4 regions of the Leptolyngbya sp. BL0902 genome follow, and region 3 is predicted to be linked to each of the others. Evidence: predicted binding sites of a transcription regulator. Region 3 holds the regulator's gene; each other region holds the start of a gene.
What was found. The regulator HrcA, encoded in region 3, represses chaperone genes, less so after heat shock. The targets are predictions, from matches to a motif close to ANTTAGCACTCNNNANTNNNGAGTGCTAANT.
Positions count from the first base shown of each region.

Region 1: groES (co-chaperone GroES) is a predicted target of HrcA. The motif match lies at 1,135-1,165, and genes of this name have one in related genera.
Region 2: groES (co-chaperone GroES) is a predicted target of HrcA. The motif match lies at 814-844, and genes of this name have one in related genera.
Region 4: groL (chaperonin GroEL) is a predicted target of HrcA. The motif match lies at 1,211-1,241, and genes of this name have one in related genera.

Region 1 covers NZ_CP046155.1:82,156-84,356, forward strand. The annotation lists gene groL (chaperonin GroEL) at 1-561, opposite strand, end outside; gene groES (co-chaperone GroES) at 748-1,059, opposite strand; gene GFS31_RS00365 (DUF4126 domain-containing protein) at 1,231-1,899, opposite strand; gene GFS31_RS00370 (hypothetical protein) at 1,925-2,201, shown strand, end outside.
Region 2 covers NZ_CP046155.1:1,971,403-1,973,603, reverse strand. The annotation lists gene GFS31_RS08775 (histone deacetylase) at 1-727, shown strand, start outside; gene groES (co-chaperone GroES) at 971-1,282, shown strand; gene groL (chaperonin GroEL) at 1,403-2,201, shown strand, end outside.
Region 3 covers NZ_CP046155.1:1,267,192-1,269,392, reverse strand. The annotation lists gene GFS31_RS05725 (2Fe-2S iron-sulfur cluster-binding protein) at 152-637, shown strand; gene hrcA (heat-inducible transcriptional repressor HrcA) at 760-1,839, shown strand; gene GFS31_RS05715 (DUF4126 domain-containing protein) at 2,065-2,201, shown strand, end outside.
Region 4 covers NZ_CP046155.1:2,460,731-2,462,931, forward strand. The annotation lists gene GFS31_RS10900 (TrkA C-terminal domain-containing protein) at 1-240, shown strand, start outside; gene GFS31_RS10905 (SIMPL domain-containing protein) at 218-964, opposite strand; gene groL (chaperonin GroEL) at 1,271-2,201, shown strand, end outside.

The DNA of each region.
Region 1 (2,201 bases), 1.2 Mb from region 3:
TTCCAGCTCGGTGGTCATGGACTTCCCTTCTTCCAGGGAAATCACGCCCTCGCGGCCCACTTTATCCATGGCCTCGGCGATCATCGCGCCCACTTCTTCGTCGTTACCAGCGGAGATAGAACCCACCTGGGCGATGGACTTAGAATCTTCCACCGGACGAGCGTGCTCAGCGATTTTGTCCACCAGGAAGGCGGTGGCCTTGTCGATACCGCGCTTCAGGGAGATAGCGTTGGCACCCGCCGCCACGTTCCGCAGACCTTCTTTCACGATGGCATGGGCCAGCACGGTGGCGGTGGTAGTACCGTCGCCAGCGGCGTCGTTGGTTTTAGAAGCGGCCTGACGAATCAGCGCCACCCCGGTGTTTTCAATGTTGTCTTCCAGTTCGATTTCCTTGGCGATGGTCACACCATCGTTCACGATCTGAGGAGCGCCGAACTTCTTCTCCAGCACCACGTTACGACCCTTGGGGCCGAGGGTGACGGCAACGGCCTCAGCCAGGGTATCCATGCCTTTTTCTAGGGCACGACGGGCGTTTTCGTTGTAAATAATGCGCTTAGCCATGAACTAATGTCTCCGAAAATTAAGTAGGAGGAAACGAAACAAGAATCCGTGATGACTTCAGACGAGAATTTGCAGGCTGGGTACAGCGAAGTGAAGCCCAACACCCCCATTCTCAAGTCCTTAGAAAAACCTATCGGTTAGGTTGTCGGGTGCATTTACGAAGCAATGCACCGAACCCAACAGGATTTAGCCCAAAACGGCCAGGATATCTTTCTCAGACAGCAGCACATACTCTTCGCCGCCCAGTTTGATGTCGGTTCCGGCATACTTGGAGTACAGCACTTTGTCGCCAATGTTCACATCGAGGGCTTGGCGGTTGCCTTTGTCATCGGTTTTGCCGGGGCCAACGGCGGTAATTTCGCCAACCTGGGGCTTTTCTTTGGCAGTGTCGGGCAGCAGAATGCCGCCAGCGGTGGTTTCTTCAGAAGCGCTGACTTTGATCAGAACTCGATCCGCCAGGGGCTTAACGCTGGATGCGGCTAGGGTGATAGCAGCCATACAAACAATCTCCGGGATTTAGCGACGTACAACGAACGCCTGAGCGAATCTCTCGCCTGCTCAGACCAAACGGGAACTTAGCACTCTCAAGCTCCGAGTGCTAATTTACGTTACTTAAGGGAGCAATAGCAATGAACCAAGCTGTACGGGTTCCCGAACTGAAGCGACACATCAATAGGGTTTTCGTCGCCAGCCGCGCCGCCGGAAGATGAGAAAGAACAGGACAATCACCACCAGTAACACCAGGATGGGCGTGGCGATGGCCAAGATTGACAGCACCGTGGAACTGGCCAATTCGGTGCCGGAAACCGCCACATTTCCCACTGGCCCTGCCGCTGCGGTGGAGGCGAGTCGCGCCAGCCCGGTAAAGGCTTGGGTGCCGCTGGCCACGGTACCCCCGGCAATAAGGGCCAAGCTCCACTGCAAAAAGGGGCTCATGTCTCCCCCGACCACGGCGGCGGTGAGCACGGTTCCGGCGATGGCGGCGGCAGGGAGTTCTACAACGTCCATCAGGTTGTCTACCACGGGCACCAGGTAAATCAGCACTTCAATCACCGTGGCGACCGCAAAGGCGATGATGGCTGGAGTGGTGGCCATCCAGCTCATCCCTGGTGACAGGGTAAGGTAGCCCTGCTGGGCGGCAATGCCTGTCATCAAAAACGGCACCAAAATCCGAAACCCCGCCGCCGCACTGAGGCCAATGCCAATGGCAATGTGCAAAAGAATATCCAGTTCCATGGCGACCTCGCGGAAGTAATGGGCGATGGGTTTGGGCCAATCATAAACCCTGTCTGCGGTCAGGGGTGGAACGGCTGTGGGAACATAGGGATTAATAACCACACAACGGCCCCCTGGAGAACGGTTTATGAGCAAAGCAGAACAGCTCATTCGCATGGCGGAAGACGAGCTAACGGAGTACAGCACCGATGCCCGCAAAATTGAAAAACTGCGGCGCAAGTTTAGCTTTGCCGTGCCCTATCCTGAACAAAAGGCCGTGCGGGCTGAGGTAGAAGCCAGTTTGCCCAAGAACTTCTTAGCCGAGCTGGTGGAAGAAAACCGCCAAACGGTGGCCCTTCCTTTTTGGGGCATCGGCGGATTGGGCCTGCTGCTGGGCATTTCAGGCAAGCAACCGCTGGATTTAA
Region 2 (2,201 bases), 700 kb from region 3:
GCAGGCTTATCAGCAGGGCACCCTAGACCCCAAGCTGCAACGGCGCATTGGCCTACCCTGGAGTGCGGCCCTGGTGAAGCGCACCTGCACAGCGGTGGGGGGCACCATTCTTACAGCCAAGCTGGCCCTCAGTCGGGGGCTGGCCTGCAACACCGCTGGCGGCACCCACCATGCCTTTCCCGATTACGGGGCGGGTTTTTGCATTTTTAACGACATCGCCATTGCCGCCCGCGTATTGCAGCAGCAGGGCCAGGTGCAGCGGGTACTGGTGATTGACCTGGACGTCCATCAGGGGGACGGCACCGCCTGGATTTTTCGGGATGACCCCAGCGTGTTCACCTTTTCCATGCACTGCGACGCCAACTTTCCAGCCCGCAAGCAAACCAGCGATTTAGACGTGCCCCTACCCGTGGGTATGGAGGACGACGCCTATCTGCACACCCTGGCCCAGTATGTGCCGGATTTGCTGAGCCAGGTGCAGCCCGACCTGGTGATCTACGATGCCGGGGCCGACCCCCACCGCGAGGATCGCCTGGGCAAGCTGGCCCTCACCAATACCGGGCTTTACCAGCGCGACCATTGGGTGCTAGAAACTTGCATCGCCGCTGGATATCCCGTCGCTTGCGTCATCGGTGGCGGCTATGGCGATGCCATGGACGACCTGATTTACCGTCATTCGCTGCTGCACCGGGCCGCTACCGAGGTCTTCCGTCGCCATCGGCTGTAGGGCATATCACTAGCCAAGGCAACCACTGGCCGAAGTTCGGCAAACCACACCTAGCAAAGAATTGTCGAAGCGGGGATGGCCGGATAAATTAGCACTCAGGTGGTGAGAGTGCTAATTTATCCGGCACCCTCCCAGGAAAATCGGCAGTTCAGGGACATAGACCTGTTCCTTACCGTTGCAGGTTTGCCCTTTGCTGTTGCGAATTTCCAGCCTTCTTATGCTGTTAGTGAATGGAGGAATACTATGGCCGCTGTTACCCTAAATGCGTCCACCGTGAAGCCCCTAGGGGATCGCATCTTGGTGAAGGTGAGCGAAGCTGAAGAAAAGACCGCTGGGGGCATTTTGCTGCCCGACACCGCCAAGGAAAAGCCCCAGGTTGGCGAAGTAATTCAAGTTGGCCCCGGCAAGCGCAACGATGACGGCAGCTACCAGGCCATCGAAGTGAAGGTGGGCGACAAGGTGCTGTATTCCAAGTACGCTGGCACCGACATCAAACTCGGCAGCGACGATTACGTGCTCCTGCGCGAGTCCGATATCCTCGCCGCCCTAGGTTAATTCTCCCTAGGTAGGGTGGGCACCGCCCACCATTTCTCGGAGCAATTACCAATCCAATTTTTCTTCAACCAAACGCAGTTAGTTTCAACAAATTCACCTTGTTGGGAGGATAGTTTTTCTATGGCTAAAACCATCACCTACAACGAAGATGCCCGTCGTGCCCTAGAGCGCGGTTTTGATATGTTGGCCGAAGCGGTGGCCGTTACCCTTGGCCCCAAGGGTCGCAATGTGGTGCTAGAGAAAAAGTTTGGTGCACCCCAAATCATCAACGACGGCATCACCATTGCCAAGGAAATTGAGCTCGAAGATCACATCGAAAATACCGCCGTTTCCCTGCTGCGTCAGGCCGCTTCTAAGACCAACGACGCCGCTGGAGATGGCACCACCACCGCCACTGTGCTGGGCCACGCCATTGTGAAGGAAGGTCTGCGGAACGTGGCTGCGGGTGCCAACGCCATTTCCCTCAAGCGCGGCATCGACAAGGCCACCGCGTTTCTGGTGGATCGCATTGCCGAGCACGCCCGTCCCGTAGAAGATTCTAAGTCCATCGCCCAGGTGGGGGCCATTTCCGCCGGGAACGATGACGAAGTGGGCCAAATGATCGCCGACGCCATGGACAAGGTGGGCCGCGAAGGGGTGATTTCCCTGGAAGAAGGCAAGTCCATGACCACCGAACTGGAAGTCACCGAGGGGATGCGCTTCGATAAGGGCTATCTATCGCCCTACTTTGTCACCGACACCGAGCGGATGGAAGCCGTCCTCGACGACCCCTACATCCTGCTGACCGACAAAAAAATCACCCTGGTGCAAGACCTGGTGCCCGTGCTAGAGCAGGTGGCCCGTTCTGGCAAGCCCCTGATGATCATCGCCGAAGACATCGAAAAAGAAGCCCTGGCGACCCTGGTGGTGAACCGGATGC
Region 3 (2,201 bases):
ATACATCCTAGGATTGTCCCGATTCCCGCCGACTGATTCCCGCCGCCCGCCGCCCAATTTCCCGATAACCATTCCGAAACCTTGCAGTATCGTAAGATAGCCCCTTTCACTGGTTTCCAGATTCCCCTGATTCCGGAGTAGAACAGTCCCCATGGTTAAAACCGTTCGCCTAGAGCCCATTGCCCAAGAAACCTCCATCGAAACCAATAGCAACCTGCTCTCGGTGCTGCTAAATAAGGAGCTGGATGTCTTAAAGGAATGCGGTGGCCGAGGCATGTGCGCCACCTGCCACATCTATGTGCAGTCGGGCATGGAAGCCCTCACCCCCATCAACCGTCGCGAACAGCGCACCCTGGAGGTAATTACCTCCTGCAAGCCCAATTCTCGGTTGGCCTGTCAGTCCCGCGTGATTGGCAACGGTGTGGTGGTGGAGTTGCCGCCCGGTATGTACGTCAACTCCCTCCAAGACATTGAGGCGCTGATTGGGCGGCGGGCCGAGCAAGACCTCCTGCACCCCATTACCGGGGAAGTGCTGGTGGAGACGGGCAAGCTGATTACCCGATCTGTCCTCAAGCAACTGGAGGATACGGCCAGCTTCAAAGTGGGTGAGTTCTTCACCCAAAGCTCAGACTCCTAGGTTTTGCGGCCTAGATACCCATGAGGAGCCCGCCCCCCACGGAGTCGCCCCTGATACCAGGTCGATGGACGCATCTGCTATGGTAAGGCAAAGTCCCTGTTGAGCTAAACGCCCTCCCCCCTATGGACGCCGCCCCTCCGCTAACCAGCCGCCACGAGCAGGTGCTCCAGGCTACGGTGCGCCACTACATTGCCACCGCCGAGCCCGTGGGGTCACGGGCCATCGTCCAGGAATATAACCTCAAGGTGAGCCCCGCCACCGTGAGGAACACCATGGGTCGCCTGGAGAAATACGGCCTCCTCTACCAGCCCCACACCTCAGCGGGGCGGGTGCCTTCGGATTTTGGCTATCGGCTCTACGTGGATCGCCTGATGCAGCCCGCCGGATCCTTGGGGCAAAAGGTGGACGCCCTGCTCTCGGAGGAACTGGGCTGGGCCGGATGGAGTCTGGAGGCCCTCCTGAAGGAAGCCACCCAAATTTTGGCTCAGGTGAGCGGCTATCTCGCCCTGATTACGGTGCCCCAGGCCAGCGCGGCCCTGATTCGCCATATCCAGTTGGTGCAGGTGGAGGCAGGCCAGGTACTCCTCCTGGTGCTGCTCGATTCCCTCACCACCCAATCCGTAGTGCTCAAGCTGCCCACGGAGATCACCTCTACCCTAGGCGACGATGCGGAACGGCGAGAACTCGATATTCTCTCCAACTTTTTGACCCAACACCTGCGCGGACGCCCCCTAGCCGATGTGGCGGGCCTAGACTGGAGCCACCTTGACCTCGACTTTCAGCGCTATGGAGCGATGCTGGAACAGGCCATCCTCGATTTAGCCCAGCGCTCCCAAGCCCCCAGCACCACCCAGCTTTTAATGAGTGGCCTCGCTGAGGTGCTGCGCCAGCCGGAATTTGCCGAAGCCCAGCGGATTCAGTCCATCGTGCGGCTGCTGGAGGAGGAGCAATCGCAACTGTGGCCGCTGTTCTTCGCACCGCCCGCCCCCGCCAGTTCGTCCTCCAATGTGCGGGTGTGGATTGGTTCAGAAAACCCCATTGAACCGATGCAGGGCTGCGCCTTGGTGGTCTCAAACTACACCAAGCAGGATTTATCCCTAGGCACGGTGGGCGTTTTGGGGCCAACTCGCATGGTCTACGAAAACGCCGTTGCCGTGGTGCAGGCTACCGCCGACTACCTCTCCAATGCCCTGGGTCAATAGGCTCCAGCCTAGACCCTAGCCTTGGACTGTCCCATCATCGTTTAATCCCAGCTTTTTCCCTTGAGAGCATCGACTATTCAGCCCAAAAGGCGTTGATTTTCCAGGCTATCTGCTATTTCTGACATTTTCATTCACGATTTCTTCCATTTCTGCCCCTTGACCCCGTGCATTCCTCAAACCTCCAGGGCATAGTAAACGTGGGTGCTACGGATAGGACACACATCCGTGTTAATTACTGAAATTCTGGCGATTCTTTCCATTGCAGCAGCGACGGGGCTCCGAGTGGCCCTGCCGCTGCTGATCATTGGCCTGATGTCTGGGGAAAAACTGTGGGGTAACGTCCCCCTGCTGTCGCAGTTGCC
Region 4 (2,201 bases), 1.2 Mb from region 3:
ATTGAAGTGCAAGCCGCGCTGACGGCTGATGCCCGCTTCGACGGAGCCTCCGAAATTGCCCGCATTACTGGGCTCAACTTGGGCCTAGCCCGTCAGTTCATGGCCCAAATTCCAGGACAACTGCCCCAGCCCCTCTACCACCACCAAGCCCTGCGGTTGGTGCGACACCTGCACCGTGTCCAAGTCAAGGCGCAGATGATTGCCACCCCAGCCTCCCCTAGTAGCGAATTTGTAGGGTGACGCTGGCCTGTACCGTTTGTTCGCCGCCGATGATGGGGGTGGAGTAGTCCGCCGAGGCGCTGGCCATTTCTGCCCGCCGCAGCATGGGTACGGGGATCGGGGCATTGGCCCCATTAATTTGGATATTGACAATTTCCTGTGGCCCCAGGTTGAGGGCGCGGAGCACGGTGTTGGCCTGGGTTTGGGCATCGTTGACGGCCTCCCGCAGGGCATTCTGACGAGCTGTCTCTAGGACGGCGTCATCGGCCACAAAGCTAATTCCTCGGATTTGGTTGGCCCCTACATTGACGGCGTCATCGAGGATGGAACCCATGGCCTCGGTGGGCACCTGAAAGCTCACGGTGTTGCTGCCCGTATAGCCAATCATCTCGGTTCGTCCGTTTTCGTAGTTATAGCGGGGATTGAGCTGCACCCCCGTCGTTTCCAGCTTTTCCACATTGCGCGACCGCAGCAGTTCCACCACCGCTGTGGATCGTCGCGCCACCTCCCGCTGCACCGTGGCGGCATCGGTGCCCTCCACATCCACCCCCAGGGAAACTTGGGCCTTGGTGGTTTGCACAGACACTTGCCCCTGCCCGGTGACGGTAAGGGTACGCAGGACAGTTTCTTGGGCCATGGCGGTGGGGGTGAAGAAGGGGGTAAACACAAAACCGGAGGCAAGGGCCGCTGAGGTGAGCAGGGCGGCGGTCAATTGTTTGGGGGCTAAGCGAGCTAAGGGCTTCACAATCTCAAAACCTCACAGGGATATTAGGAGCTTCGAGTCCTAATCTGCCACGGGCCAGGGCCGTCCCCATCGTTGTTACCGAATTCGATACATCCCTAGGGAATCTTGTGAAAAGCGTCTGGCTCCCCTCTCCTGGGAGGAGAGGGGCTGGGGGTGAGGTCTTCCGGGACGGACTGGAGTGAGGTCTGCCGCGAAGGATCGGTTATTGCGACTTACCCTCGACACTCTCCAACGGTAGGCTAGGCGGGTTAGCACTCGGTCATAGAGAGTGCTAAGTTGGTCTCTGGAGAGCTGAAAGAGCAGGACATGGCAAAAAAAGTTTCCTTTGATGAGGCGTCGCGGCAGTCCCTAGAAAAGGGCGTCAATGCCCTAGCCGATGCCGTTAAGATTACCCTCGGCCCCCGGGGGCGCAACGTGGTGCTAGAGAAGAAGTACGGCGCACCCCAGATCGTCAACGATGGCATCACCATCGCCAAAGAAGTTGAGCTAGAAGACCCCTTCGAGAACCTAGGCGCTCGCCTGATGCAGGAAGTGGCCTCCAAAACCAAGGATTTGGCTGGGGATGGCACCACCACCGCCACCGTGCTGGCCCAAGCCATGGTGAAGGAAGGCTTGAAAAACGTGGCCGCTGGCACCAACCCCGTCAGCCTGCGTCGCGGCATTGAGAAAGCAGTCGCCGCCCTGGTGAGCGAGATCGCCGCCGTGGCCAAACCCGTGGAAGGCAATGAAACTATCGCCCAGGTGGCCACCGTTTCTGCGGGCAGCGACGAAGAAATTGGCCGCATGATCGCCGACGCCATGGAAAAAGTGACCAAGGACGGCGTCATCACCGTGGAAGAGTCCAAGTCTCTCTACACCGAGCTGGACGTGGTGGAAGGGATGCAGTTCGACCGGGGCTATATCTCCCCCTACTTCGTCACTGACCAAGAGCGCATGGTGGTGGAACTGGACAACGCCCGTGTGTTGATCACCGACAAGAAAATCGGCTCCATCCAGGATCTCGTTCCTGTGCTAGAGCGCATCGCCCGTGAGGGTGCGCCCCTGCTGATCATCGCCGAAGACCTGGAAGGGGAAGCCCTGGCTACCCTGGTGGTGAACAAGGCCCGTGGGGTGTTGAGCGTGGCCGCTGTGAAGGCTCCCAGCTTTGGCGAACGCCGCAAGGCCATGATGCAGGACATCGCCGTCCTCACCGGAGGTCAAGTGATTTCCGAAGAAGTGGGCCTGAGCCTGGATACCG